4 regions of the Streptomyces sp. NBC_01428 genome follow, and region 1 is predicted to be linked to each of the others. Evidence: riboswitches for the same ligand, from Rfam matches in the RefSeq annotation. Region 1 holds a riboswitch; each other region holds the start of a gene.

The links. A riboswitch is a leader RNA that binds a small molecule or an ion and turns the genes downstream of it on or off. The one in region 1 is predicted to bind cyclic di-AMP.
Region 2: linked by a shared signal. The riboswitch ahead of OG406_RS17680 (LysM peptidoglycan-binding domain-containing protein) and the one ahead of OG406_RS16665 (C40 family peptidase) in region 1 are both predicted to bind cyclic di-AMP.
Region 3: linked by a shared signal. The riboswitch ahead of OG406_RS21340 (M23 family metallopeptidase) and the one ahead of OG406_RS16665 (C40 family peptidase) in region 1 are both predicted to bind cyclic di-AMP.
Region 4: linked by a shared signal. The riboswitch ahead of OG406_RS07960 (M23 family metallopeptidase) and the one ahead of OG406_RS16665 (C40 family peptidase) in region 1 are both predicted to bind cyclic di-AMP.

The regions. Positions count from the first base shown of each region.
Region 1 covers NZ_CP109499.1:3,864,445-3,871,857, forward strand. The annotation lists gene OG406_RS16655 (M23 family metallopeptidase) at 1-1,530, shown strand, start outside; gene pcrA (DNA helicase PcrA) at 1,609-4,095, opposite strand; cyclic di-AMP (ydaO/yuaA leader) riboswitch at 4,434-4,604, shown strand; gene OG406_RS16665 (C40 family peptidase) at 4,613-5,776, shown strand; gene OG406_RS16670 (tellurite resistance/C4-dicarboxylate transporter family protein) at 5,881-6,873, shown strand; gene OG406_RS16675 (hypothetical protein) at 6,880-7,233, opposite strand.
Region 2 covers NZ_CP109499.1:4,087,347-4,094,759, forward strand. The annotation lists gene OG406_RS17670 (peptide MFS transporter) at 273-1,769, shown strand; gene OG406_RS17675 (CocE/NonD family hydrolase) at 1,780-3,777, shown strand; cyclic di-AMP (ydaO/yuaA leader) riboswitch at 4,314-4,474, shown strand; gene OG406_RS17680 (LysM peptidoglycan-binding domain-containing protein) at 4,479-5,198, shown strand; gene OG406_RS17685 (HAD family hydrolase) at 5,460-6,269, opposite strand; gene OG406_RS17690 (hypothetical protein) at 6,589-7,413, shown strand, end outside.
Region 3 covers NZ_CP109499.1:4,904,096-4,911,508, forward strand. The annotation lists gene OG406_RS21315 (GTP cyclohydrolase II) at 44-688, opposite strand; gene OG406_RS21320 (MarR family winged helix-turn-helix transcriptional regulator) at 848-1,357, opposite strand; gene OG406_RS21325 (dihydrofolate reductase family protein) at 1,424-2,584, shown strand; tRNA gene OG406_RS21330 (tRNA-Met) at 2,686-2,759, shown strand; gene OG406_RS21335 (PP2C family protein-serine/threonine phosphatase) at 2,929-4,155, shown strand; cyclic di-AMP (ydaO/yuaA leader) riboswitch at 4,412-4,569, shown strand; gene OG406_RS21340 (M23 family metallopeptidase) at 4,581-5,618, shown strand; gene OG406_RS21345 (aldo/keto reductase) at 5,792-6,736, shown strand; gene OG406_RS21350 (PrsW family intramembrane metalloprotease) at 6,797-7,413, opposite strand, start outside.
Region 4 covers NZ_CP109499.1:1,822,883-1,830,295, forward strand. The annotation lists gene OG406_RS07955 (SGNH/GDSL hydrolase family protein) at 1-518, opposite strand, end outside; gene OG406_RS07960 (M23 family metallopeptidase) at 831-1,727, opposite strand; cyclic di-AMP (ydaO/yuaA leader) riboswitch at 1,730-1,889, opposite strand; gene OG406_RS07965 (alpha-galactosidase) at 2,192-4,264, opposite strand; gene OG406_RS07970 (tyrosine-protein phosphatase) at 4,463-5,260, shown strand; gene OG406_RS07975 (DUF6126 family protein) at 5,289-5,438, opposite strand; gene OG406_RS07980 (helix-turn-helix domain-containing protein) at 5,435-6,085, opposite strand; gene OG406_RS07985 (aspartate aminotransferase family protein) at 6,147-7,413, opposite strand, start outside.

The sequences.
Region 1 (7,413 bases):
TACGGCGACTTCACCGCGTACGGCGACCACTCCGTCGGCGCCTACGATCCCGGTGCGAACGCGAACACCACCGGCGCCTACGCCACCGCGAGTTTCGCCACCGACCCGCTCTTCGGCGACATGCCGGGCCAGGCCGGCGGCACGGGTTCGTACGACGCCACGCAGTGGAACACGGGCGCCCACCAGGCGATGAACGGCGACCCGTACGCGGCGCAGCACCAGGCCGCGTACGACACCGGCGCCTACGACACGACGGCCTGGGCCGGCGGTTACCAGCAGCTCGCCGAAATCCCCGCGCAGCACCCGGGCCCCGACTCCTCGGGCCAGTGGGACGCGAGCGCCTGGCTCCAGCCCGGGCAGCAGCTCGACGGCACCCAGCAGTGGAACGCCGCGACGCAGGAGACCGGCGCGTACGACGCGACGCAGTGGAACACCGTCGGCGGCCAGGACCCGTACGGTCCGTACGAGCACCCGCAGACGGAGACGTACGACCACCCGCGGACCGAGATCTACGAGCAGCAGCCCGAGCAGGCGGCCCCGGTCCCCTTCGACCAGCAGGCGACCGCCACCTTCCAGCCCGCCGCCTTCGGTCAACTCGGCTCCGAAGAGGGCGAGTTCGACGAGGCCGGCCACTCCGCCGACGCGGACGGCTCCTACCCGGAGCGCGAAGAGCGGGGCGCGCGGGACGACTTCGAGGCGTACGAGGCCTACGGCGACGAGCGGGAGACCCCGCTGCTCGACGACATGGAGGAGATCACGCCGGCGCCGCGCGCCGCGTCGCGGACCTCCTCCCGTTCCCGGCGCCGCAGTCCCGCGAAACGTTCCGCCCTGCTGACCATCGCGGTGCCCTCGGCCTGCGTGATGGGTGTCGCGGGGATCGCGGCGGCCTCGGTGGGCGGTGTCGGCGGCGACGACACCAAGGAGACGACGGCCAGCGCCTCGGACGCGACCGCGGTGAAGCCGTCGACCGCGAACAACAAGCTGGACACGCAGTTGCAGAGTCTGTCCGCGGGCGCGGACGACTTCGCCGACCGGGCGAGCCGCACCCAGGAGCGCATCGACCTGAAGGCGCAGCAGGTCCTGGAGAAGAAGAAGGCGGCGGAGGAGGCGGCCCGCAAGGAGCGGCTGCGTCCGAAGTTCGTCCTTCCCGTGGCCCAGAAGGGCCTCAGCGCCTACTTCGGCCAGGCCGGCATCAACTGGATGTCCGTGCACACGGGGATCGACTTCCCCGTCTCGTACGGGACGACGGTGATGTCCGCGACCGACGGGACCGTCCGGACGCAGTGGAACAGCGCGTACGGCAACATGATGATCGTGACCGCGAAGGACGGGACGGAGACGTGGTACTGCCACCTCTCCACCTACAAGGTGTCCTCCGGTACCACTGTGAAGGCCGGTGACCAGATCGCCTTCTCCGGGAACTCCGGCAACTCGACCGGCCCGCACCTGCACTTCGAGGTCCGCCCGGCCGGCGGTTCGGCGATCGACCCGCTCCCGTGGCTGCGCAGCCACGGTCTGGACCCCACGTAACCCACACCGTCGAAGGCGGTCCGGACCTCTCGTCGAGATCCGGACCCTCCGTAGGACTGGGCTGTCGAGCCGCTCGGGCTACAGCTTCTCCACCGGCGCGTACCGCAGCAGGAGCCGCTTCGGCTTGGGCTCGCCGAAGTCGACCGTCGCCTCCGCGTTCGCTCCCGTGCCGTTCACCCCGACGACCGTGCCGAGGCCGAACTGGTCGTGCGTGACGCGGTCGCCGACGGCGAGCGCGACCACCGGCTTCTCGGACACACCGCGACGGGTGGCGAACCCGGACGCTCCCGAGGCCGCGGACCGCGAGCGCGTGGACGACAGGGAGGCCGCGACACCGGAGACGGGACCGGCGGGCTGGGACGAGATCGCGCCGGTGCGCTTCCAGTCCAGATGCGTCGCCGGGATCTCCTCCAGGAAGCGGGAGGGCGGGTTGTACGACGGCTGTCCCCACGCGCTGCGCATCGAGGAACGGGTGAGGTAGAGCCGCTCCCGCGCGCGGGTGATGCCGACGTAGGCCAGGCGGCGCTCCTCCTCCAGTTCCTTGACCTGCCCGAGGGCGCGCATGTGCGGGAAGACGCCGTCCTCCATGCCGGTCAGGAACACCACGGGGAATTCGAGGCCCTTGGCGGTGTGCAGGGTCATCAGGGTGATGACGCCGTTGCCGTCCTCCTCGTCCGGGATCTGGTCGGAGTCGGCGACGAGCGCGACCCGCTCCAGGAACGCGGCGAGTCCGGCCGGGGTCTCGTCCTCGCCGGTCTCCTGCTCGAACTCCAGGGCCACGGCGGCGAGTTCCTGGAGGTTCTCGATGCGGGTCTCGTCCTGCGGGTCGGTCGACGCCTGCAACTCGGCGAGGTAACCGGTGCGTTCGAGGACGGCCTCCAGGATGGTGGCCGGGCCCGCGCCGGACTCGACGATCGTGCGGAGGTCCTCCATCAGCGTGTTGAACCGCCGGACCGCGTTCGTCGAACGGGCGGCCATGCCGTAGGCCTCGTCGACGCGGCGCAGGGCCTGCGGGAAGCTGATCTTCTCGCGCTGCGACAGGGCGTCGATCATCGCCTCGGCGCGGTCGCCGATGCCGCGCTTGGGCACGTTCAGGATGCGGCGCAGCGGGACCGAGTCCTCGGGGTTGGACAGCACCCGCAGGTAGGCGAGGACGTCCCGGACCTCCTTGCGCTCGTAGAAGCGGACTCCGCCGACGACCTTGTAGGGCAGGCCGACGCGGATGAAGACCTCTTCGAAGACACGGGACTGGGCGTTCGTCCGGTAGAAGACCGCGACGTCGCCGGCCTTGGCCTCGCCCGCGTCGGTGAGACGGTCTATCTCGTCGGCGACGAACTGCGCCTCGTCGTGCTCGGTGTCCGCGACGTAGCCCGTGATGTTCGAGCCCGCGCCCGCGTTCGTCCACAGGTTCTTGGGGCGGCGGGACTCGTTGCGCTCGATGACCGCGTTGGCGGCGGTGAGGATCGTCTGCGTGGAGCGGTAGTTCTGCTCCAGGAGGATCGTCTTCGCGTTCGGGTAGTCCTCCTCGAACTGGAGGATGTTGCGGATGGTCGCGCCGCGGAAGGCGTAGATCGACTGGTCGGCGTCACCCACGACGCACAGCTCGGCGGGCGGCAGGTCGGCGTCGCTGGGCGGGACGTCCACGGGGTGCTCGGAGGTGCCGACGAGCTCCCGCACGAGGGCGTACTGCGCGTGGTTGGTGTCCTGGTACTCGTCGACCAGGACGTGCCGGAAGCGGCGGCGGTAGTGCTCGGCGACGTCCGGGAAGGCGCGGAGCAGGTTGACCGTGGTCATGATCAGGTCGTCGAAGTCGAGCGCGTTGGCCTCGCGGAGCCGCGACTGGTACATCGCGTAGGCCTGGGCGAGGGTCTTCTCGAAACCGTCGGTGGCCTGCGCGGCGAAGTCCTCCTCGTCGATCAGCTCGTTCTTCAGGTTCGAGATCTTGGCGCTGAACGACTTCGGCGGGAAGCGCTTCGGGTCGAGATCGAGGTCGCGGCAGACGAGCGCCATCAGACGCTTGGAGTCGGCGGCATCGTAGATCGAGAAGGACGAGGTGAAGCCGAGCTGCTTGCTCTCGCGGCGCAGGATGCGGACGCAGGCGCTGTGGAAGGTCATCACCCACATCGCGTTGGCCCGGGGGCCCACGAGCTGCTCGACCCGCTCCTTCATCTCGCCGGCGGCCTTGTTCGTGAAGGTGATCGCGAGGATCTGGCCGGGGTGCACATGGCGCTCGCCGAGCAGGTGGGCGATGCGGTGGGTGAGCACGCGGGTCTTGCCGGAGCCCGCGCCGGCCACGATGAGCAGCGGGGAGCCGGAGTGGACCACGGCCGCGCGCTGGTTCTCGTTCAGCCCGTCGAGGAGGGCCGCGGGGTCCACGGCGGGCCGGTGGGCGCCGTCGCGGTAGTACGCGTCGCGGCTCGGCGGCACGTCGAACCGGCCGCCGAACAGGTCGTCCGCGACCGGCTCCGCGGCGTGCTCGTCCTCGGGCGGCGGCGGGTGCTCGTCCTCGTGGGCCGCGGAGGGCTTGAGGTCCGCCAGGAAGCTGTCGTCAAAGAGGCTGCTCATCGCTCTCCGAGTCTAGGCGGCCCCACTGACACACCGCGGCCACCCCGAGAACTCGACGGGAACCCGTGACTCGTGCGCGTGACCGGCTCGTGACGGTACGCGCACGTCGGAGTGGGTACGACCGGTCCCCACCACGACCACCGTCCAGCGAGGAGCCACCCTCGGGGCATCTCCGCAAAGTGACACACACCACGCACATCGGGCGTGCGCGACGGCGCACATGGCCAAGGTCACGAAAATGTATCGGGCATATCGCACTCCAACCTTCACACGGGCCACACGAGTTGGCTAGCGTGCTGGAAGGCCGCCCGACCGCAACCGGCGAACGTCGCCGGGCCGAGCGGCCTCCGCCGAGTTCGGCCCGCCCACCAGGCGGCCGGAGCCGGGGACCCACCGACCTGGGGTGAATCGGTCCGACCGCCCCGAGGGGCCAGGACCGTAGGGCAATCCTTCCGGAACCACCCGCCCGAACCCGACAGCTAACTCGGTAGGCGGATGACGGAAGGAGTCGCCTCTCTTGGCGTCGCACCGCAAGTCGCGTCCTACGGGTTCGCGCATGGCTGGCATACGGACCCCCGTCCTCGCGACGGCCGCCCTCACCTCCGTGGCCCTGCTCTCCCAGACGGCGAACGCCGCGCCCTCGGCCGAGCCGAAGCCCAGCGTCGAAGAGGTCGAGAAGAAGGTCAACGACCTCTACCACCAGGCCGAGACGGCCACCGAGAAGTACAACGCCACCCGGGAGAGGACCACCAAGCAGCGCAAGCGCGTCGACACCCTCCTCGACGACGTGGCCGAGCGCACCGAGAAGCTCAACTCCGCGCGCGAGGAGCTGGGTTCGTTCGCCGCCGCGCAGTACCGCACGGGCGCCTCCACGCCCGGCACCGCGACGCTGCTGCTCGCCGACGACCCGCAGGACTACTTCGACCAGACGCAGTTGATGAGCCGTCTGACGACCCGGCAGAAAGCGGCCGTCGACGACTACGTCACCGAGCAGGCGGCGACCACCAAGAAGCGCACCGAGGCCAGCGAGAGCCTCCAGTCGCTGACCACCTCGCAGAACGCCCTCAAGACGTCCAAGGCGACGGTGCAGCGCAAGCTCTCCGCGGCCCGCGACCTGCTCTCGAAGCTGACCGCCGAGGAGAAGGCGCGGCTGGCGGCGATCGAGAAGAAGAAGCGGGAGCAGGCGGCGGCCAAGGCGGCGGAACTGGCGCGTCAGCAGGCCGCGGCGGAGAAGGCGGCCAAGGAGAAGGCCACCGAGCAGGGGTCGTCGTCGGGCGGCACCACCGGCTCGTCCGGCTCGACGGCCACGGACCCCTCGTACGCGACGAAGGCCGGCAAGGCGCTCGCCTTCGCCCGCACGCAGATCGGCAAGCCGTACGTGTGGGGCGCGACCGGCCCGGACTCCTACGACTGCTCGGGCCTGACCCAGGCCGCCTGGAAGGCCGCCGGTGTCTCCCTGCCGCGTGTCACCTACGACCAGGTGAACGCCGGCACGACGGTCTCCCTCACCGACGCGAAGCCCGGTGACCTGGTCTTCTTCTACGACGACATCAGCCACGTCGGGCTCTACATCGGCAACGGCATGATGATCCACGCGCCGAAGCCGGGAGCGTACGTCCGCGAGGAGTCGATCTACTACGACGGCACCTCGGCGATCCACAGCGTGGTCCGCCCCGCCTAGGAACCTCTCGCGGGCACGCGCGCGGGGAGGCCGAATCGGCGCCACGCACGCGTGCCCCACCGGCAACCGGTCCCGCGGTCCCTAGCATCGGGCGCATGCCCGACATGCCGGATACGTCAGACCGTCCTCAGATCCCCGCCTGGTGGGCGCGGCGGGCGCCCGCCGCCGGGGCCGCCGTCATGGCCACCGGCATCCTCTCGGTGGGCCTGTATCTGACCGACCACGAGACCCTTTCCCGGATCGCGCTGGCCCTCGCGTCCGTCGGCTGGCTGGCGCTCGCCGCCGACTTCGCCGTCCGGCTGGTGCGGGACCGGGCCCGGTGGGTCCGGGAGGCCGGCACCCCGGCCGGGCTGACCGCCGTCGCGGCGACGACCGTGCTGGGCATCCGCTTCTCGGCACTGGGGTGGCAGACCCTCGCCGAGGCCCTCCTCGCACTGGCGGCCCTGCTCTGGCCCGTGCTGCTCGTGGCCGTCGTACGGCACTGGCGGCGGCGCGCGGCGGGCGGGGTGTTCCTCGTCTGTGTGGCCACGCAGGGCCTGTCGGTGCTGGGCTCGTCGGTCGCGTCGGCCGAGCGCTGGGACTGGCTCGCGCATGCCGCGATGGTGCTGTTCTGGCTGGGGCTCATCCTCTACGTGATCGCGTACACGCGGTTCGACCTGCGGGAGGTGGCACGGGGCGCCGGGGACCACTGGATCGCGGGCGGCGCGCTCGGCATCTCGGCGCTGGCGGGGGCCACGCTCGTCGCCGCGCACCACGTGAACCCGTACCTGTGGAACGACGACGACCAGGGTGCGCTGCGCGCGACGACCACCGTGCTGGTGACGCTGGCCCTCGTCGGGTTCTGCCTGCTGCTCGTGGCGGAGGTGGTGTGGCCGCGCCCGCGCTACGCGCTGGAGCGCTGGGGGACGGTGTTCCCGATGGGAATGACGGCGGTGGCCGCCCTCGCCGTCTCGGCCGCCCTCGACGTCTCCTGGCTCAAGGGGCTCGGAGAGGTCCTGCTGTGGATCTCGGTGGCGGCGTGGCTGGCGGTCGCCGCGGGCGCGGTCCTGGCGGCGCGGTCGACGGCGCGGGGCGCCACGCCCGGCGCCCCGGGATGAGGCCGGTCAGGTCCAGAGGACCGCGATGAAGATGTTCGCGACGGTGAGCAGGCCCACCAGGCCGAAGAGGTTCTTGTCGACCTTCTCGTCGTCCCGCTTCACATAGACGAGCCCGAGGATCACGATCAGCAGGGCCAGCTTCACGCCGATCTTGACGGTGTTGACCGTGTTGTCGTCGGCCTGGTTGAGGCCGACGAGGGCGACACCGGTGACGAGCATGGTGAGCGCGCCGTGCAGCATCGCCGGGACGAAGCGGGCGGTGCCGCGGCCCATCGCCTTCATCTGGGTGAGGAAGCCGCCGAGGAGCGCGGCGATGCCGATGATGTGCAGACCGACGAAGAGATGGATGAGTACGTCCATGGGGCCGGAGCCTAATCGGGGACCCTCGGGCGCCCTCCCACCGGGCCACCCCTTCGCCCCGGCCCTTCACCCCGCCCCTTCGCCCCGGCCCCTCCGGTCACCGGGCCCTCCCCGGGCTCGTGGGCACCGGCCGTCAGCCATAGCACCGGAGTCACTCCGGTCGTCCGGGATTCGCCGCTT
Region 2 (7,413 bases), 220 kb from region 1:
TGTCGATGTGTCGCTGCCATCACTCAAGTCAGCGTATCCGGTCACGTTTCGATCACCACGAGCGCCCACCGTCCCCCGGCCGAGTCGACTCCGCCAGGACGTACGCGGGATGACACCTGTAGGGCACACGCAACACACCCGTCTGCCTCGCTCCGCGAGTACCCCTCCTCCCGGGCAGTATCCGGAGGCCGACGGTATGTTCATGATCAGTTGATACGAGCTGACATACGACGACATGTACCGAGGTCCGAGGTACGCGGAAGAGGGTGGCAGTGTCCCGCAGCTCCGTGGAAGCCGAACCCGGCCCGCCCCCGGCCGACGACACCGCCTTCCTCGGCCAGCCCAGGGGGCTCCTGACGCTCTCCGGCCTGGAGGTCTGGGAGCGGTTCTCGTTCCTCGGCATGCAGGCGATCCTCGTCCTCTACTTCGCCGACACCGTGTCCCACGGCGGGCTCGGCATGGCGCCGGGCACCGCCGCCTCGGTCTCGGCGGCCTACGGAACGCTCGTCTACCTGGTCTCCGTCGCCGGCGGCTGGCTCGCCGACCGGATGCTCGGCGCGTACCGCGCGGTCCTGTGGGGCGGCATCCTGATCGCCTGCGGCCACTACGCCATGGCGATCCCGGCGGCCGCCGCGACCTGGGCGGGCCTCGGCCTGATCAGCGCGGGCACCGGCCTGCTCAAGCCGAACGTCGCCACCATGGTCGGCAAGCTCTACCGGACCGACGACGAGCGCCGCGACGCCGGTTTCGCCCTCTACTACATGGCGATCAACATCGGCGCCTTCGCCGGTCCCCTGATCACCGCCTGGCTCGGCGACCACGAGGGCTGGCACTGGGGCTTCTCGGCGGCGGCGGTCGGCATGACCTTCGGCCTGATCCAGTACGTGGCGGGCCGCCGTCACCTGGCCGGGCGCACCCGCGCGGCGGAATTCGCCCTCGCGCCGGACGCCATGCGCCGCGCCGTCCGCGGGATCGTCCTCGGACTGCTGGCCGTCGCGGTCCTCGCCGTGCTCCTCGCCTCCGTCGGCTGGCTGACCATGGACCGCTTCGTCGACCTGCTGACCGTCGTCTCGGTGATCCTGCCCGTCGTCTATTTCTGGGTGATGTTCACCAGCCCCCGGGTGACGTCCGAGGAACGCGGCAGGCTGCGCCCCTACGTGGTCCTCTTCCTCGCCTCGACCGTCTTCAACTTCATCCTCTTCCAGGCCTACTCGACGATGATCCTGCTGGCCTCGTCGAACGCCGAGTCGACGATCTTCGGCTTCGACTTCCCGGCCGGCTGGTACGCCTCCGCGCTGGGTGCCTTCGAGGTCGCCCTCGCGCCGGTGGTGGCCGCCGTCTGGATGCGGATGGGCACCCGCCAGCCGCACGCCTCGAACAAGATCGCCCTCGGGGTCGTGCTCGGCGGTCTGTCGTTCCTGCTCATCGTGCTGCCGACCTCCGGCCACAGCGGGGACGACTACCTGATGTCGGTCTGGTGGATCGTCGGCTCCTATCTGCTGCTCGGCCTCGGAGACGTCCTCCTGGAGACGTCCGGCCTGTCCGCGACCACCAAGCTCGCCCCGGCCGCCTTCTCCAGCCAGACGATGTCCCTCTGGTTCCTGTCCCTCGCGCTCGCCAACGGCATCCAGGCCCAGACGGTGAAGCTCTACGACGACGTCTCCAAGCCCGCCTACTTCGGCGTCAACGGCGCGATCGCGGTGGCGGCGGGCCTGGCCGTGATGGCCCTCGCCCCCTGGCTCCGCCGCACGATGCATCCCGTCCACTGAGGTGACCCGCATGCGCATCCGTACGTCCTTCCCCTACGAGACCGTTCACGAGGACGTCCTCGTCCCGCTCCCGGACGGCACCCGGCTGTACGCCCGGATCTGGCGGCCGGTGACGGAAGAGCCCGTACCGGCGCTCCTGGAGTACCTCCCGTACCGGCTGACCGACTGGACGGCACCGCGCGACTGGCAGCGCCATCCCTGGTACGCCGGGCACGGCTACGCCTCCGTCCGCGTCGACGTGCGCGGCCACGGCAACTCGGAGGGCATGCCGGGCGACGAGTACTCGGAGACCGAGCTGGCCGACGGGGTCGCCGTGGTGGAGTGGCTGGCCGCCCAGCCGTGGTGCACCGGCCGGGTCGGCATGTTCGGGATCTCCTGGGGCGGCTTCAACTCCCTCCAGATCGCGGCCCTCGCGCCCGAGGCGCTCAAGGCGGTCGTCACGGTCTGCTCGACGGACGACCGCTATGACAACGACGTGCACTACACGGGTGGTTCCGTCCTCGCCGTCGACATGCACGCGTGGGCGGCCACCATGCTCGCCTTCGTCGCCCGCCCGCCGGACCCGGTGCACGTGGGTGAGGTGATGTGGCGCGACATGTGGACCGAGCGGCTGGAGGCCGTCGACCCGTTCATCCACACCTGGCTGGCGCACCAGACCCGGGACGCCTACTGGCGGCACGGCAGCGCCTGCGAGGACTACGGCGCGATCCGTGCGGCGGTCCTCGCGGTCGGCGGCTGGCACGACCCGTACCGCGACACGGTGCTGCGCCTGGTCGAGAACCTGCCGCCGGACCGCGTCCGCGGTCTCATCGGCCCCTGGTCCCACCAGTACCCCGACCGGGGCCTGCCGCCGGGCCCGGCGATCGGCTTCCTCCAGGAGACGCTCCGCTGGTGGGACCACTGGCTCAAGGACGAGGACTCGGGCGCGCTCGCCGTCCCCCTCCTGCGCTCCTACGTGATGGACGCGCATCCTCCGGCGACGGTGTACGCGGAGCTCCCGGGCCGCTGGGTCGGCGACCCGGCGTGGCCCTCGCCGTCGGTCACCCCCGTCCCGTACGCGTTCCAGGGCGCCCCGCGCCTGGTGCGCTCCCCGCAGCACACGGGGGTCGACGCGGGCCGCTTCTTCCCGTTCGGGAACGACGCGGACCTGCCGCCGGACCAGCGCGAGGAGGACGCCAGGTCCGTCTGTTTCGAGTTCGAAGTGCCGCAGGAGACGTGGGTGTTGGGCCGCCCCCGGGTCCGGCTGCGGCTGATGTCGGCGTCCGCCCGGGGCCAGGTGATCGCCCGGCTGTGCGACGTGGCCCCCGACGGCGCCTCCACCCTCGTCACCCGGGGTGTCCTCAACCTGTCGGCACGCACGGGCCGTGACCAGGCGGTTCCCTGGGAGCCGGGCACCACGGAGGACGTGGAGTTCGAGCTGAACGGCATCGGCTACGCGTTCCCCCCGGGCCACCGCATCCGCCTGAGCGTCTCCTCGGCGTACTGGCCCTGGGTCTGGCCGCAGCCCGGCTCCGAGGCCGGCTTCACGCTGGACCCTGCGGGCAGCAGCCTGGAACTCCCGGTACGGGCACAGGAGTCGGACCCCTCCATCACCTTCGGCGAGGCGGAGGAGGCCGAGCCGCTCGGCGTGGTGGTCCCGGTGACGCTCGACGAGCCGCGCCCGGAGCGCCTGGTCCTGCGTGACGTGGCCGCGGGCACCTGGCGGCTCGACGTGGACCCCCGCTACGGCGGCACCCGCGTGTATCCCGACGGTCTGGAGTTCACGGAGGAGGCGCGGGAGACGTACACGATCGACGAGACGGACCCGCTCTCCGCCCGCGCCCGCTCCACCTGGTCGGTCCGGCTGCACCGCCCCGACCTTCCCTGGGACGCCCGCGTCGAGACGACCTCGGCCATCACCTGCGACGCGCGGGACTTCATCACGTCCAACGAGGTCGTCTGCCGGGACGGCGACGAGGTCGTCTTCCACCGGACCTGGGAGAAGCGCATCCCGCGCACCGCGGGCTGAAAGGACTTGACGGGGGCGGCAGTTCACCGGCCGCCCCCGGTTCGGCTCCCGTCCGGCATCCGCCCGGCCCGCCTCCGGATTTCGCCCGGCTCGCGTCGTGATGTCGCCTGCCGTCCGACGGGAAGCCGTCAACTCCGAGCCCACGCCGCACCTTTCGCCGGCGCCCCCTCCGGCGCCGCCCTCCCGCACCCCGCGCCTCCCGCACCCGGCGGGGCCGTCCCGGCGTGCGTCCGAGAACTCCCCGCGCCGCACAGAGCGGTGGCGTAATGCCCGACTTGCCCGGCATGCCGTCTTGGTGACCCCTCGGCGCGTGAATTGGGTCACGCGCGGACCAGTGGATCACCCCTCGCCCACCCCGTGCCGACCCCTTTGCCAAAGGGAAGTTGAGGATTCAATTCCGGTCTAATCGGACGTATTGCCCGCGCTCTAAACAGGCAAAAGCGATCTTCACCGCCACATCAGGCCTTGTTCCCGACATGTGCAGTCGCATACGTTCTCGTCGCACCGGGCGGATCGCCTAATCCTGCCGTCGCCCGGTAACCCACCCACCCACGCACGGCAGGAGCGGGGGAACCACAGGTAAGCCGCCGATCCGGGAGACCGGAACGGCTTGGGGTGAAGCCGCGCCCACCAGCGCGGCCGGGCATCTCCCGCCCGAACCCGACAGCTCACCTCGCAGGCGTCGGAGAGGACATTTCGTCATGCCCGCAGGAACGCAGCGTCACGGCCGTACCACCTTCATCACCCGCGGAGTGATCGCCGCCGGAACGGGCGCCCTCGCCCTCGCCCTCCCGCTCATGAGCGCGACCGGCGCCCACGCCGCGACCCCCCAGGTCGCCAAGACCGCGACCGTCCCGAACGTCTCGCTCGTCACCTACAAGGTGGTCGCCGGCGACACCCTGACCAAGATCGCGAAGAAGTACCCGTCGAGCGGCGGCTGGCAGAAGCTGTACGCGGCGAACCGCGCCGTCATCGGCGACAACCCCGCCCACCTCCGCACGGGCCTGACCCTGACGGTCGGCACGAAGACCGGGAAGGCTCCGGCGAAGGCGGCCACGGCCGCCAAGACCACCGCCACCCAGGCGTCCGCCACCACGTACGCCAACAACCTGGACGGCTGGATCAAGCAGTCCCTGGACATCATGGGCAAGGCGGGCATTCCGGGCAGCTACGACGGCATCTACCGCAACGTGATGCGCGAGTCCTCCGGCAACCCCCAGGCCATCAACAACTGGGACTCCAACGCGGCCGCGGGCATCCCCTCGAAGGGCCTCCTTCAGGTCATCGACCCGACGTTCCAGGCCTACCACGTGGCCGGCACGTCGATGGACCCCTACGACCCGGTCGCCAACATCACGGCCGCCTGCAACTACGCCGCCGACAAGTACGGCTCGATCGACAACGTCAACGGCGCCTACTGATCGCACCGGCGCACCCGCGCCTCTCGCACGACACCGGCCGGCGGCACCTTCGGGGCCGCCGGTGGTGACGGACCGGCCTGTCGGCGATGAACGACCGGGCCCGCGGGACGGTGACGGACCGGGTGTGCGGGGCGGTCCCCACCAGAAGTACGAAGGGCACGGCCCGGGGCATCGGCGGACGCCCCGGGCCGGCTCACATCCTGGGGCCGGGCATCGCCCGGCCCGCCCTTCGGGCCGGCGACGCGCCGTCGCGGGGACGCCCTAGAACCCGAAGATCCGTTCCAGGACCACCGCGATCCCGTCGTCCTCGTTCGACAGCGTGACCTCGTCCGCCACCGCCTTCAGTTCCGGATGGGCGTTGGCCATCGCGACCCCGTGGGCGGCCCAGTCGAACATCGGGATGTCGTTGGGCATGTCACCGAAGGCCAGCGTCGCCGACGGGGTGAGACCGAGGTGCGTCGCGGCCAGCGCGAGACCGGTGGCCTTGGTCACCCCGCATGGCTGGAGTTCGACGGTCCCCGGCCCCGACATGGTGACCGTCGCCAGCGAACCGACCACTCCCCGCGCCGCCGAGGCCAACTCGTCGTCGGACATCGTGGGGTGGCGGAGCAGCACCTTGCTGATCGGCTGCGCCCAGAGGTCGTCCCGGCGCCGCACCCGCACCGCAGGAAGCGTGGGGTGCGGCATCACATAGCCCGGCTCGATGAGCGTCAGCCCGTCCACGCCGTCCTGGTCCACCGCCGCGTACAGCAGGCCGACCTCCGCCTCGATCTTTCCGAGCGCCGTCTCCGCCAACTCCCTGTCCAGGGTCACCGACCACAGCAGCCGGTCCGTCCCCGCGTCGTACAGCTGAGCGCCCTGACCGCACACCGCCAGCCCCGCACCGCCGAGATCGTCGAGCAGCGGTCGAACGCGCGGTGCGGGACGGCCCGTCACCACCAGGTGCTGCGCGCCCGACGCGGTCACCTTCGCCAACGCGGCCCGTGACCGGTCGGAGAGCGTGTCGTCGCCGCGCAGCAGCGTTCCGTCCAGGTCAGTGGCGATGAGTGAATATGCAGTCGGAGCGGCCATGATCCGAAGAATACGGATCGAACGACACATCGGCCCGGCGTGAACCGGACGACGTCCGGTATCCCGTCAGCAACGCCGTTCGCCGTACGGTGGCAGGCGCGTTGCGACCGGTTGGGATCACGCAGGGCCCGCTTCCGCCCAGACGGACTTTCCCGTGCAGGACCGATCACAACGGCTCAACTCCCTGATCCGGGGCTACGATCACCGGCGCCGGGGTCGGGGTACGGGTCCGGCGAGGCCGACTCCGCGGGGCACTCGCCACGGCGGGGACGCCAGACGTCAGCGGCGGGAAACCGTCATCGAGAATCCGGGGAGATCCATGACGTCCGAGCCCATCGCACGACGGCCCGCGCACGCGCGCCTCGACGCCTCCCCCGCGGGGGACCGCTTCCGGCACCATCTGCGCACCGCCGCCGAAGCCGTCGTCCGGCGCTTCCCGGAGGCCCTGCGGCCCGAGATCTACGCGCTGTCCCTCCGCGTCTGGCGCGTCGACGGCGACGAGCGCCACCCGTACGTGGCCATCGGCTACAACACCGAGACCCAGTACGCGAAGGAGACCTTCCCGCAGGACCCCGGCGAGGCGCGCTGGAACTACGCCCTCTGGCTGCTCGACGGATTCGAGATGCTGGGCAACGTCCCCGAAGACCCCGTCGGTGGGCCCCTGTTCGTGGAGGCGGCCAAGGAGCAGGGGATCTGGTTCGAGGGTGACTACGACTTCCTCGCCATGGACCTGCCGGAGGACGAGGAGGACGAACTGGACTTCGCCTCCGAGATGCTGCGGCTCCAGTTCCACGCCGACTGCGTCGACCTCGCCCGGCGCCTGCACGCCGACGGAACCCTCACGGAGATCTTCGGCCGCGCCCTGCCGGTCGTCGTCTTCGACATGGACAGTCCGGGCTGGGAGGTCAAGGCCACCCGGGCCGCCAACCCGCCCGGGGTGATCGAGGACTTCATGGTCTGGCAGACGGCGGCGGTCTTCGAGAACGCCCCGCGGACCGAGGAGTTCCTGATCGACCTGGACGCGGAGTGGCTCGCCTACTTCCGCGAGATGGCGGACGTGCTCGTGACCCGCTTCGGCGTCTCGCGCGCGGAGGCCGTCGCGCGCGTCAACGAACGCCATGTGGGCGAGGATCTCGCGCCCATG
Region 3 (7,413 bases), 1.0 Mb from region 1:
CGGGGCGCTGTCGTGTCGTCAGGGCGCGGGCCCCGTGCGGGTGTCAGCCCGCGGTGAGCTCCGTGAGGCCGGTCAGCTCCGGCAGCGGCAGGGTGTGCTGGGTCTGGAGGACCTTGGCGCGCAGGTACCGGACGTTGTGCGCGGTGGTGAAGACGCCCGTCGGGACGCGGTGCGCGACCGTGACGCCGAGGTCGCGCAGCTGTTCCGCCTTGTCGGGGTTGTTGGAGAGCAGGTCGAGCGTGTCGATGCCGAGGGCCTGGAGCATCTGGGCGGCGGCCGTGTAGTCGCGGTCGTCCTCGGGCAGGCCGAGGGCGGCGTTGGCGGCGTACGTGTCGAGGCCCTCGTCCTGGAGGGCGTACGCGTCGAGCTTGTTGTAGAGGCCGATGCCGCGGCCCTCCTGGCGCAGGTACAGCAGGACGCCGCCGCGCTCCGCGATCTGCTCCACCGCCTCGCGCAGCTGCGGTCCGCAGTCGCAGCGGGCCGAGCCGAAGACGTCGCCGGTCAGGCACTCGGAGTGCAGCCGCACCAGCGGGTCGGTGCCCGGGTCGCCGAGGACGACGGCCAGGTGTTCCTTGCCGTCGACGAGGCCGTGGAAGGTGACGAGGTCCGCGTCGACGGAGTAGCCGTCGCCGAAGCGCAGGGGTACGCGGACGCGGGTGCGCACCGTGGCGGTGGGGTGGTCGCGCATGTTGTCTCTCCGTCCAGCGGGTTCGTACGGGACGGCGTTCACGGATTGTGCTTCAGATTTGAAGCACACCGTCCGGGACGAGACACTACATCTGCTTCAAAGTTCAAGCAACGGGGAGGAGTGCCGTCCGTGCCGTCCTGGTGTCGTCGTCCGCGCTCCTCATGACGAGCAGGAACGCCGCCGCCACGGCAGATCTTCCCCGCGCGCCGCCGAGTCCTCGTCCTGGATCGCCCGGGTGATGGCCCCGCAGATCTCCTCCAGCTGGCCCACCTGCTCGGGGGTCAGCCGGTCGAAGACCGCCGCCCGGACCGTCGCGACATGCCCGGGCGCGGTCCGCTCCACGAGGTCCATGCCCTCGTCCGTGAGTACGGCCACATGGCCGCGCCGGTCGGTCGGGCAGCCCTCACGGCGCACCGTGCTGTCCTTCTCCAGCCGCGTCACGGCGTACGTGAGGCGGCTGCGCGTGATCTTCAGCGTCTCGGCCAGCTCCGTCATCCGCAGCCGCCGCTCGGGCGCCTCGGACAACCTCGCCAGGATGGAGTAGTAAAGGTGGGGCATGCCCGCCTCGGCCTGGAGCCCGCGGTCGATGGTGTCCTCCAGGAGGGAGCTCGCGGAGATGTACGAGCGCCAGGCGCGCTGTTCGGCGGGGGAGAGCCAGCGGGTCGTCATGGGACCAGTCTAGGTATTGTTTAAAACTTGAACCACTGTGCGCGTGCGACCGGAGGAAACGCCCCCATGCCCCGTCCCCACGTCCTGTTGTCCGCCGCCGTCTCCCTCGACGGCTTCCTGGACGACACCGGGCCCGAGCGGCTGCTGCTCTCGGGCGCGGCCGACTTCGACCGGGTCGACGAGGTGCGGGCGTCCTGCGACGCGATCCTGGTCGGCGCCGGCACCCTGCGCGCCGACAACCCCCGGCTCCTGGTCAACTCCGCCGAACGCCGCGCGGCCCGCGTCGCCGACGGGCGCCCGGCCTATCCACTGAAAGTCACCGTCAGCGGCTCGGGCGACCTCGACCCGGAGGCGCAGTTCTGGCACACGGGCGGCGAGAAGGCCGTCTACACGACCGACGAGGGCGCGCGCCGGGCCGCCGGCCTGCTGCACGGCCTGCCCGGCGTCGACATCGTCGCGACCGGACCCGAGCTGGACTGGCGCGTGCTGCTGGAGCACCTGCACGACGTCCGGGGCGTACGCCGGCTGATGGTCGAGGGCGGCGGACGGGTCCACACCCAGCTCGTACGGGAAGGGCTCGCCGACGAGCTGCAACTCGCCGTCGCCCCCCTCTTCGTCGGGCAGCCGGACGCGCCGCGGCTGTTCGGGCCCGGCGCCTATCCCCCCGGCCGGCTGCGACTCGTCGAGACCCGGCCCGTCGGGGACGTCGTCCTCATCCGTTACGTCCCCACCGCCCCCGGCACCGGCCGGAGCGCCTCCGCCGCCGACCGGCAGTGGCTGGCCCTGGCCTGCGAGCTGGCGGCGTCCTGCCCGCCCTCGGAGACCGCGTTCAGCGTCGGCGCCGTGGTGGTCGCCGCGGACGGGACCGAGCTGGCCCGCGGCCACTCCCGCGAGGGCGGCGACCCCGTGGTGCACGCCGAGGAGGCCGCCCTCGCCAAGATCGACCCGGCCGACCCGCGGCTGCCCGCCGCCACCGTCTACAGCAGCCTGGAGCCGTGCGCCCGCCGCGCCTCCCGCCCCGCTCCCTGCGCCCGGCTCATCCTCGACGCCGGCGTACGGCGGGTCGTCACCGCCTGGCGCGAGCCGGACACCTTCGTCACCGACGCCGACGGCAACGGACTCCTCGCCGCCGCGGGCGCCGACGTCGTCCTTCTGCCCGAGTACGAGCAGCGCGCCAAGGCACCCAACCGCCATCTCCTGGACGGGGCCGCGCACGGCAGGGACTGAGGGGGCCGAGGCCCCCGGAACCGTGGTTCGGCCGCACGGAAGGGGCCCCGGTATACGTGTGTGCCGAGGGCCCCGCGGATGCCGTACACTGGCTCTTACGACGCGGGGTGGAGCAGCTCGGTAGCTCGCTGGGCTCATAACCCAGAGGTCGCAGGTTCAAATCCTGTCCCCGCTACTGAAGGCCAAGGGCCGGAACTCGGATTCACGAGTTCCGGCCCTTGGTGTTGGTACAGCCCCTTGAGCGTCCTCCCTTCCCGTCACCGTGTTCGCTCCGGAGGGTCGCGGAATCCCTCGGTCGGGCCACACCGGTCGCCCCCCGTCCCCGCTCCGGGTCTGCTGGACGGGTGGGTCAGCCAGGAGGTGAGGAGCGGACCGGAGAACTCGACGACCGGGCCGACCGCCCGCCCCTCGGTGATCCGCGGGCGACGGGGGGTGCCGGTCCTTCGGGTGCGTCCGGACCCGCGGGCGATCCCGGAACCGGTCCGGCGCGATGGCGGACGGGTCGTATCTCCGCCGTGCGTGCCCTGGTCCGGGCCCTGCCGGTGCTGCTGGTCGTCGGCGGGACCTTCTACGACTACTTCACGCCGGGCGAGTTCACCGCCGCCCCCCTCTTCACCGCCGCCACCCTGGTCGCCGCGCCCCTCTATTCGCTGCGCGGCACCGTCCTCACCGGCGCCGCCGCCGTCGGCGCGCTGATCCTCGTGCACTTGCGCCTCGGCATCGTCCTTCGGGTCGACGCGGTCACCGAGGTCGTCACCGTCGCCACGGCGGCCGTCCTGGGCGTCCTCATCAACATCCTCGTCCGGCGCAGCGACGAGCGGCTCGCCTCCGTCCGGGAGATCGCCGAGTTCGCGCAACGGGCCGTGCTGCCGGAACCGCAGGCACGGATCGACGGCCTCGACGTCGCCGCGCGCTACGAGGCGGCCCAGGCGGACGCGTTCATCGGCGGGGACCTGTACGCCGTGCAGGACACCCCGTACGGCGTGCGGCTGGTCGTCGGGGACGTGCGGGGCAAGGGGATGACCGCGGTCGCGGCCGTCGCCGTGGTCATCGGCGCCTTCCGGGAGGCGGCGGAGCAGGAGACGACCCTGGAGGCGGTCGCGCAGCGGCTGGAGCGGGCGCTGAAACGCGAGGGCACCCGGCGCGACAACCTCGACGCCGTCGAGGGGTTCACCACCGCCGTCCTCGCGGAGATCCCGCACGAGGAGGAGACCGTCCGCATCGTCAACCGGGGCCATCCGCCGCCCCTGATGCTGCACCCCGACGGCACACTCGTCCCGCTCACCGGCGGGCCCGCCGCGCTGCCCCTCGGGATGAGCGACCTGGGCAGCACGCCCGACCGGGCGGTGCCGGCCCGCTTTCCGCGCGGCGCGATCCTGCTGCTGCACACCGACGGGCTGTCCGAGGCCCGGGATGTGAGCGGGGAGTTCTACGATCCGGCCGCGCGGCTGGCCGGGCGGGTCTTCCCGGGGCCCGACGCGCTGCTGAACACCCTCGCGGTCGAGGTCCGCAAGCACACGGGCGGCGCCCTCAGCGACGACATGGCGCTGCTCGCCGTCCGGCGCGGCTGACGCCCTCGATGGCCCTTCTCGACTGCTGTCACGAGGAGTGAGCGAACCGTGTCCCTCCGCATAACGACTGACACACCGTCACATGAATCCGTGGCGACGGAATGAGGCCAACTCGCCCGTTTTTCAGTGCGCATGACCCCAAAGTCCTGGCCAAAAAGCGTTAACGATCAGTCGGAACAGCTTGGAATCAGGTGGCCAGGTCTATTAACGTTCGATAACGCAGCGCGGTCGTCCCAGCCGTCACAAGAGATGGCTCCGTGCGCACGCGCCGAATCCCGCAAGGGAACCGGGGAACCACCAACTTGGGGTGAATCGAGCGTCCTCCACCGTGGCAGCACGGTGGGTATACGCGCGTAGGAGACCTTCCTGCTCCGAACCCGTCAGCTAACCCGGTAGGCGAGAAGGAAGGAAAGGAGTGCGCCCACGTGGCGTCCAACCGGCCTGCTCAGCCAACCTCGTTCGCACCGAATGACACCCAGTCCTTCGGTTTCGCCCACGGCAAGGACGAGGGACCCTGGGAGGAGTGGAATCCCACCGAGGATTCCGTCCGTCCCGTTCGTGGCCGGCACCGCGTGGGAAAGCAGCGCGGCGGAGGACTCGCCCGCAGCTCCACGGTCCTCGGCGTAGGCGTGATAGCCGCCGTCGGCGCCGGTGGCATGGCCACCGCGGCGCCCGGCAAGGCGCCGGTCTCGATCTCGCTGCCCGACCTGTCCTCGGTCACGCACTCGGCCAAGGCCCTGATCAGTGACGGCGCCGAGACACCCAAGGGCTCCTCGACTCCGCTCACCGGCGCGGGCCTGACCACCGCCGACACCGCTCAGGGCACCGCGGACGCCGGTGAGGCGCTGCGGACCCGCATCATGCAGCAGGCCGAAGCGCAGCAGAACCAGGTCGACAGCGCCGCCCAGGAGGCGGCCGAGACAGCCGCCGCGAAGCAGGCCGTCGCGCTCGCCACCAAGCAGCAGGACGCCGCCGAGGCCAAGGCGGACGCCGCGAAGAAGAAGGCGGAGGAGGAGGCCAAGGCGAAGGCCGAGGCCGAGCGCCTGGCCGAGCTCGCCAAGAGCTACTCGCTGCCGACCTCCTCGTACACCCTGACCTCGCGCTTCGGCGAGGCCGGCGCCCTGTGGTCCTCGGGCTACCACACGGGTCTCGACTTCGCCGCGCCCACCGGCACGCTGATCAAGGCCATCCACAGCGGCACCATCACCGAGGCGGGCTGGGCCGGTTCGTACGGCTACCGCACGATCCTCACCCTCGACGACGGCACCGAACTCTGGTTCTGCCACCAGTCGTCGATCAGCGTCAGCGCCGGCCAGAAGGTCGCCACGGGCGACGTCATCGGCCGCGTCGGCGCGACGGGCAACGTCACCGGGCCGCACCTGCACCTGGAGGTCCACCCCGGCGGCGCGGCCACCGGCATCGACCCGATGGCGTGGCTCCAGGGCAAGGGCCTCAACCCCTGACGGGTGTTCCGGACCAGGGCCTCGGCCCCTGATCCGCACGGATTGCCGACCGGCCGGTCGTGGGGACTCCCGCGACCGGCCGGTTTCGTCCGCCGTACCGGCCGTGCGGGATGCGGCAGACGTGCGGGATGGATGTGGAATACAGGCATCCGACCCGGGCGTTGAATCGACACATGACTTCTCTTCGCAAGCTCGGCTCCTCCGACCTCGAGGTCTTCCCGCTCTCCCTGGGCGGCAACGTCTTCGGGTGGACGGCGGACGAGACCCAGTCCTTCGCGGTCCTCGACGCCTACGCGGCCGCCGGGGGCAACTTCCTCGACACGGCCGACTCGTACTCGTCGTGGGTCGACGGCAACGAGGGCGGCGAGTCCGAGACCATCATCGGCAAGTGGCTGAAGGCCCGCGGCAACCGCGCGGACATCGTCGTCGCGACCAAGGTCAGCCAGCACCCCGCCTTCCCGGGCCTCTCCGGCGCCAACATCAAGGCCGCCGCCGACGCGTCCCTGCGCCGCCTGGGCACCGACCACATCGACCTCTACTACACGCACTTCGACAAGACCGAGGTGCCGGTCGACGAGATCATCGGCGCCCTCGACGAGCTCGTGAAGGCCGGCAAGGTGCGGAACATCGCCGCCTCCAACATCTCCCCGGAGCGGCTCCAGGAGTCCCTGGAGTTCTCCGACCGCGAGGGCCTCGCCCGCTACGTCGCGCTCCAGCCGCAGTACAACCTGGTCTCGCGCGACACCTACGAGGGCGATCTGCGCGACGTCGCCTCCCGCGCCGGACTGGCCGCCGTCCCGTACTTCGCGCTCGCCGCGGGCTTCCTCACCGGCAAGTACCGTCCGGGCGCGACCGTCGACTCGCCCCGGGCCGCGGGTGCGTCCAAGCACCTGGAGACGGAACGCGGGAAGCGGGTCCTCACCGCGCTCGACGAGATCGCCGAGGCCCACAACGCCGCCGTCGCGACCGTCGCCCTCGCCTGGCTCGCCGCCCAGCCCACCGTCGCCGCGCCGATCGCCTCGGCTCGCACGGTGGAGCAGCTCCCCGCCCTGCTGGGTGTCGCGGACCTGTCGCTGACGGACGCGGAACTGTCGCGCCTGACCGAGGCGTCGGCCTGACACCCGCCGTGTGATCCCGGGCCCCCGCCCGAGCGAGGCGCCGCCCCGCGCGGACGGGGGCTAGGAACGGTAGGGGTTGTAGTCGTACGTCGGATCCGGCACCGGCGGCGCGTACGGCTGGGCCGGTGGGACCGCGTACCCGTAGCCGTGCGCCGGCCAGGGGGGCGGTGCGGGGATCGGCGAGGTGGTGCGGGCCGCGTAGGCGAGGGACGGCCGGGCGATCTCCCGGCGGCGCCACAGCTCGTGCAGCAGCTCGCGTTCCCGTACGACGAAGTCGGCGCCCGCGCGGCCCCGGCGCCCCCGGTGGCGCAGGAACGCCAGCGAGGTCGCGTACGCCTCGTACTCGGCGACCGAGCGGCCCGCCGACTTCCCCCAGTGATGTCGGGCGTACTCGCGGGCGAGCCGCCGGGCCCGCATCGAGCCGAGGACGTACGGCTCGGCCGTGCCCAGCCAGCCCGCCGTCGTGTACGCGGGCAGTTCCGTGCGTACGGTGCGCAGCTCGCGCTGCCGGGTCCACACGACCAGCCAGGTCAGCAGCCCGAACGCGGGCACCATGAACGCCGCGTAGACCGCGAAGAAGCCGTACTCGCCGAAGTCGGACGAGCTGTTCCACACCGAGTGCATCCCCATCGCGAGCAGCAGGCCGGCGAACGGGATCAGGGTGCGACGCACGTGCT
Region 4 (7,413 bases), 2.0 Mb from region 1:
TGGAGCCGGTCGCCGTCCCAGGCGCGGCGGTCCTGGATCGTCTTGAGGGACCACAGGTCGAGGACCGGGCAGCCGTAGCGGTCCGCGATGGCCCGCACATGCCCGTTGTACGTGGCGATCTTGCCGCGCAGATGCTTGAGCACGGGCACGCCACGGGTGTCGAAGCCGGTGGTCACCATGACCGCGCCGACGGCCGAGGTGAGGTCGGCGACGGCTCGCTCGAAGCGCTCCGCGACCTCGTCGGGATCGGTGCCGGGCCGGATGATGTCGTTGCCGCCCGCGGAGAAGGAGACCAGGTCCGGGCCGAGCTCCTTGGCGCGGACGAGCTGGGTCTCGACGATCTGGTCGAGCAGTCTCCCGCGCACCGCGAGGTTGGTGTAGTTGAAGTCGCCCTCGGGTCGCCGGTCCGCGAGCAGAACCGCGAAGCGGTCCGCCCAACCGACGAAGGCCCCGTCGGGCCCCAGGTCGCCGACGCCCTCGGTGAAGCTGTCCCCCACCGCCACGTACGACCCGATCACTGATCTGTCGTCACTCTTCGAATCGTCTGCCACGTCGGCCCATGATTCACCTTCGGATGTGAGCTACGCGACCGTAGGGAAGGGTTGACGGCCGGTGAGATAAGCCACTCGTCAAGTGTTGGTCAACCATGGAATAAGGCTCTGGTCAGGCCTGTTGAGGCAGCCGCCGCGAATTGTGTCCCGGGCGGACACCGGAAGCCGCCGGGAGCCGCCGGGAGCCGCCGAGAAACACCGAAGGCCGGACCCCGGGGATCGTGGGGTCCGGCCTTCGGAGGCGGTCCTGCCGTCAGGAGCAGGTCGGGCGAGGCGGCGTCAGCCGACGGCAACACCGTGCGAGCGCAGGTACGCGACCGGGTCGATGTCCGAGCCGTAGTCGGGCGTGGTGCGGATCTCGAAGTGCAGGTGCGGTCCGGTGACGTTGCCGGTCGCGCCGGAGAGGCCGATCTGCTGGCCCTCGGTCACGGTCTGGCCCGCCGAGACGGACAGGGACGACATGTGGGCGTACTGCGAGTACCGGCCGTCGGCGTGCTGGATGACGACCTGGTTGCCGTAGGCGCCGCCCCAGCCGGCGGAGACGACGGTACCCGCGGCGATGGACTTGATGGTGGTGCCGGTCGGGACGACGAAGTCCGTGCCCGTGTGGTAGCCGCTGGACCACATGCTGCCCGCCACCTTGTAGTTGGTGCCGATGGTGGCGCCGTCCACGGGGAGGGTGTAGCCCGAACTGTTGCCGACGGCGGCCGTCTTGGTGGCCGTGCTCGCCGTGTCGGCCTTCGCGGCGGCGGGCTTCGCGGCAGCCGGCTTGGCGGCCGAGGGCTTCGCCGGGGCCGAGGCCTGCGGGGCGGCGGCCTTCGCGCCGAGGGACAGCTTGAGACCGGGGTGGATCAGCGACGGGTCGCTGCCGATGGCGGAGCGGTTGTCCGAGTAGATCTTCTTCCAGCCGCCGCTGACGTGCTGGTCGTCGGCGATCTTGGCGAGATAGTCGCCGGCTTTCACCGCGTACGTCGTCGACGTGCCGGCCTTCGCGGCGGCCGGGGCGACGGTCGCGGACTTCTGGGTGTGCTGCGCGGCGGCGGCCGGGGTCGCGGCGTGGGCGCCGGTGGCTCCCAGCAACGGCAGCGCGAGTGCGGCGCCACCGGTTCCGGCCACGGCGATCGTGCGGGTGAAACGCAGGGACTTGGGACGGCGGTGCTTACCCTTCGCGGGCATGGCGATTTCCTCTCCGGCGCCTGCGAGGTGAGCTGTCGGGTGCGGGCTGGAGATGCCCGGCCACGCGGCTGCGCGGCTGTACCCCTAGCCTGTTCCGGAGACCGGACCAGGCACGGAACCTGTGGGTCCCCCGCTCCTGCCGTGTACGGGTGAGTGTGCGGATTCCGGGCGGCGGCAGGATTGGGCGTCCGTCCGGATTGAGGCAGAACGTAAGCGAGATGCGAGCACGTCGACAACTGTGTGCGGATTCTGTGCGCTCGCCTTTCTTGATCCATGCGGAATTCACCGTCACCCTCCGTGGAATGACGATCTTTCCGCGCTTTCAATTCGCCCGGAAACAAAGGCCGGTCACGAAAGGCCGACGGCAACACATCGTCACGAATATGACGCTGCTCACGCGACCCGGCGCACGTCGCTTCATTCCAGGGCCAGTTGGAATGAAGACGCTATTTCGGACAGAACAGTCAGATGCGACGCAGGCGGATAACCGTCGCATCGAGATCGCCGCTCAGCCCGGTGCTCAGACCGTGATGCAGCAGCACCGCACCGCGGTGCACTTCGCCCGTTTCGACCCGTTCGTAGACACCGGCCGGGTCGAGCCCGCGCAGCCTGAGCGGGGCCGGCCGCACGCCGTGGTGCTGCGCCTGCAGCCAGGCGAGGACCACGGTCTCGCCTCCGAGCACGTACTGCACGGCGCTCAGCCCGCCCTCCGGGGGGCGCAGCCGGTAGAGGTCGCCCTGCTGCACGACCGGCCGGATCTCCTTGTAGAGCTCGACCCAGTCCCGCGCCTCGGCCAGTTCCTCGTCGCTCCACCGGCTGAGGTCGCCGCCGACCCCGAGGACCCCGGCCATGGAGCTCACGAAGCGGAAGCGCAGCGAGCTGACCCGGCCGTTGAGCAGCTTGTTCGGGCTGTCCGTGACCCAGGCGGCCATGATCCGGGCCGGGTGGACCTGGCTGAAGCCGTGCTGGATGCCGAGCCGGTCGAGCGGGTCGGTGTTGTCGGAGGTCCACACCTGGTCGGTACGGGCCATGACACCGAGGTCGATCCGGCCGCCGCCGCCGGAGCACGACTCGAAGGCGACGCCGGGGTGCGCCGCGCGCAGCCGGTCGAGGAGGGCGTAGAAGGCCTCGACGTGGGCCACCCAGAGCTTTTGCGGATAGCGCTCGCCGGGCCAGCCCGCGTCCGTGAAGGAGCGGTTGAAGTCCCATTTCACGTAGTCGATCGGCGCGCCGGAGAGCAGGGCGTCGAGCCGCTCCCAGAGGTACTCCTGAACGTCCGGCCGGGCAAGGTTCAGTATGAGTTGATTGCGGAATTCCGTCCTGGTTCGACCGACTTGGTGCTGCACCCAGTCGGGATGCGCGCGGTAGAGGTCGCTGTCGGGGTTGACCATCTCGGGCTCGACCCAGATGCCGAACTGCATGCCGAGGGCGTGCACGTCGTCGGCGAGCGGCTTGAGCCCGGCCGGGAAGCGGTCCGGGTTGGGCGTCCAGTCCCCGAGCCCCGCGTGGTCGTGGGTGCGGGCCCCGAACCAGCCGTCGTCGACCACGAACAGCTCGACGCCCATGGCGGCCGCGCGGCGCGCCAGGACCCGCTGCTGCTCCTCCGAGATGTCGAAGGTGGTGGCCTCCCAGGAGTTGAACAGCACCGGCCGGTCCCGCTCCGCGTCCGGGACGACGTACGTCCGCTGGTACGCGTGCCAGGCCCGGCTCGCGCCGCCGAACCCGCCGTCGCTCCACAGCCCGGCGAAGACGGGTGTCGTGAAGGTCTCCCCCGGTGCGAGGAGCAGCAGGCCCGAGTCGTCGTGTCCCGCGCCGCCGGTGATCTGCACGCGCGCGTCGGGCAGTTGGGCGACCGCGATCCGCCAGGAGCCGGACCAGCCGAGCGCGCATCCGTACACCTCGCCGCTCTCCTCGGTGGCCTCGTCGTCGAGGGCGACCCAGGGCAGGTGCTGGTGTCCGGTGTGGCCGCGGCGGCTGCCGATGACCTTCTCGCCGTAGGTGAGCGGTGAACGCGCCAGCCGGGACTCGGCGGCCCAGCGGCCGTGCAGGTGGGACAGCCGCCAGCCGTCCCGCTCGGGAAGGGTCCAGGTCGCGGAGTCCGCGCGCAGCAGTTCCAGGTCCTCGCTTCCGTCGTTGGCGAGCGTGACACGGCGTTCGACGACGTCGCCGCGCAGCCGGTAGTGCAGGGTGATGCCGAGCCCCGCGTCGGAGAAGCGCAGCCTCAGCTCGTCCCCCTCGGCCGCGGCGTCCTCGAAGCGCCACTCGGTGCCGCGCCGCTCGTCGGTCCGTACGGAGAGCGCGGGGCGGACGAAGCGGGGGCCGCCCTCGACGGGGTACTCCTCGCGGCCGTCGAGCGGGGAGTCGAAGGGCCGGTACGGCGGCGCCGGCCGGGCGGCGAGGGCCTCGGCGTCGGCGAGCGTGATCCGCGGGCCCCAGTGCAGGTGGAGCAGCTCGTCGCGTTCCGTGAGGTGGAGCGCGTAGCCGCTGCTCGTTCCGGTGAGGAGCCAGGTCCGGCCGTCCGCGCCGATCTCGATCATCAATCCCCCACAGATACGAACACGTGCGATCAGGGATCAACATCATCGGGGCAGTCACGGTCGCGAGGCAACGCCTGTGGACAACTCATTGCCTCAGGAACCCATGTCGTATCGTCGAATGCGCGACCGATGACAGCAGCTGACGGGCGCCGGCCGGGCCCTGTCCGGCGCGCCCGCGGCCGAAGATGAGGAGCCCCCGTGACGCAGCAGGTCCCGTCGGCCGAGCCCGAGCTCGGCGGAGTTCGCAACTTCCGCGACGTGGGCGGCCTGCCCACCACGGACGGCCGGCGCGTGCGCCCGGGACAGCTGTTCCGCAGCGGCCACCTCGCGCACGCCACCGAGGAGGACGCCGCGTTCCTCTCCTCCCTGGGCCTGCACACGATCTTCGACTTCCGCAACGCGGCGGACCAGAAGCTGGAGGGCCCGGACGTCGAGCTGCCGGGCGTACGGAACGTGAACCTGCCGCTGTCCGACCCGGCGGACGGCAGCGAGTTCTGGAAGATGGTCCGTGACGGCGACCTGGACCAGCTGCGTGCCCTTCTCGGCGACGGCAAGGCGGCGGACCGCATGATCGGCTCGTACCGCGCGATCATCACGGAGCGCACGGCGGAGCACTCCCGGGTGCTGCGCTCGATGGCGGAGGACGGCGTGCCCGCGCTGATGCACTGCGCGGCGGGCAAGGACCGGGCGGGACTGTCCATCGCCGTCACCCTGCTCGCGCTCGGCGTCGAGCGGGACGCGATCGTCGCCGACTACCTGGAGTCGAACGCCACGCACCGGCGCTACAAGGTGCGCCGCACCAGCTCCGCCGCCTCCGCCTACTCCCCCGAGGTCATGGAGCTGCTCAGCCCGCTCTTCGACGCCCGCGCGGAGTACCTGACGGCGGCGTTCGAGACGATCGAGGAGACCTGGGGCGGGGTCGACGCCTATCTGGAGAAGGGGCTGGGGCTGACCCCGGAGCTGCGCGACCGCCTGCGCGAGCGCCTGCTGGACTGAGCCGCGCGCCCGCGCCGCCGGGCGCCGACTACTGGTTCTGCGCGCCCAGCGTGAAGAGCAGGTAGACGAAGGCCGCGAAGAGATGGCCGACGGCCACGTAGATGATCAGCCGGACCCACAGGGCACGCGGGAACTTCTCCTCCATGGACGGCTTGCGCGGTTCGGTGGGCTCGGTCATGACGTCTCTCCCGGGGTCGGGTGGCCCGTCGCCGGGCCGAGGCACAGCGCGGCGGTCGGGCTCTGCAGCAGGGTGTGGACGAAGAGGAGTTCGGCTCCGGCGCGCTCGGCGGCGGCGATGCGGTGCGGGGTCAGCGAGTCGAAGTGCGCACTGTCCCCGGGTTCGAGTACGTGGGCGGTGTCCCCGAGACGCAGCCGGAGCCGCCCTTCCAGGACGTACAGCCACTCCTCGCCGGGGTGGACCCGCACGATGTCGCCCTGCGAGCCGTGGGGGACGTGCACGCGCAGCGCCTGCATACCGCGTCCGGAGGAGCCGGCCTGCCGGTAGATCCAGCCGCCGGCGGGGGTGGGCTCCATGTCGGCGGCGCGCACGACGGCGTCGCGGTCGGCGACCGTCTCGCCGAGCAGCTCGGAGACCGTCGTACCGTAGACACGGGCCACGGCGAGCAGCATCGGCAGCGAGGGCTGGCGCTGACCGGTCTCCAGCCGGGAAAGATGCGCCGGGGAGAGTCCGGCGGCACGGGCGGCGGCCTCGAGCGTGAGGGAGGCGCGGCGGCGCAGTGCGCGGAGCTGGGGCGCCACGGCGGGCAGCTCGGCGGACGCTTCGTCGGACGGTTCGTCGGCCGTCCCCAGATCGGCAGGGCTCATGGGTCCATTGAGCCCGAGGATTGCCTCTGGGGCAATTTTCTTGCCCCAGAGGCAAAAAGGCTCAGCGGTTCGCGACCGCCTGTTTCACCAGGGTCTTCCCGAAGTCCCACATCAGCCCGCCGCCGCTGTGCGCATCGTCCATCACCGCGGTGAAGGCCTCCACGAACCGGTCGACGTCCGCCTCGTCGACGACGAGTGGCGGGATCAGCTTGATCACCTCGAGGTGGTCGCCGGAGACCTGGGTGAGGATGCGGTGCCGCTGGAGCAGCGGGACGACCACCATCTGCGCGAACAGGCCCTTGCGCGCGGCCTGGAGCATGGTCCAGCGGCTGCGCAGCTTGATCGACTTGGGGCGCCCGAACTCGATGCCGATCATCAGGCCACGGCCGCGTACGTCGCTGAGCAGCTCGTAGCGTTCGATCAGCGCGGTCAGCCGGGACATGAGCTGCTCGCCAGTGGCCCGGGCGTTGGCGACGATCTGCTCGTTCTCCATGACGGAGAGCACCGCGAGCCCCGCCGCCATGGCCTGCGCGTTGGAGCCGAAACTCGCCGAGTGGACGAGGACCCGGTCCATCGAGGAGTAGACCTTCTTGAAGATCCAGTCCTTGCCGAGGGTCGCGCCGACCGGCACGTAGCCGCCCGAGAGCGCCTTGGCCACGCACACCAGATCCGGTTCGACGCCCTCCTCGTGCTGGTAGGCGTAGAAGTCCCCGGTCCGTCCGAGGCCCGTCTGCACCTCGTCGGCGATGAGCAGCGCCTTGTGCCGGTGCAGCAGCTCCTGGGCGGCGCGCAGATAGCCGGGCGGCGCCTCGTGGACGCCCTTGCCCTGGATCGGCTCCACGATCAGCGCGGCGACGTCGCCCCTCTTCAACTCCCGTGCCAGGGCGTCGAGATCACCCATCGGAATGGCGGTGTCGGGCAGCAGCGGAGCGAAGCCGTCGCGGAAGCCGTCCTCGCCGTTCACGGACAGGGAGCCGGTGGTCAGACCGTGGAAGGCGTGGGAGCAGTACAGGATCCGGGGCCTGCCGGTGGCGAACCGGGCGAACTTCAGCGCGGTCTCGACCGCCTCGGTGCCGCTGTTGCCGAAGAACACCCGGTCCAGGTGCGGACTGTGGGCGAGCAGGCGTTCCGCCAGCAGGCCCGGCAGCGGCTGGCAGTCGAAGCGGGTGAGGTCGGCGAGCGAGGCGTCGAGGACGTCGTGCAGCGCCTGCCGGACGACGGGGTGGTGACGGCCGAGGCCCATGACGCCGAACCCGGCGAGCATGTCCAGGTAGTCGTTGCCGTCCGCGTCCCAGAAGTGGGCCCCCTCGGCCCGCTCGTAGACCTTG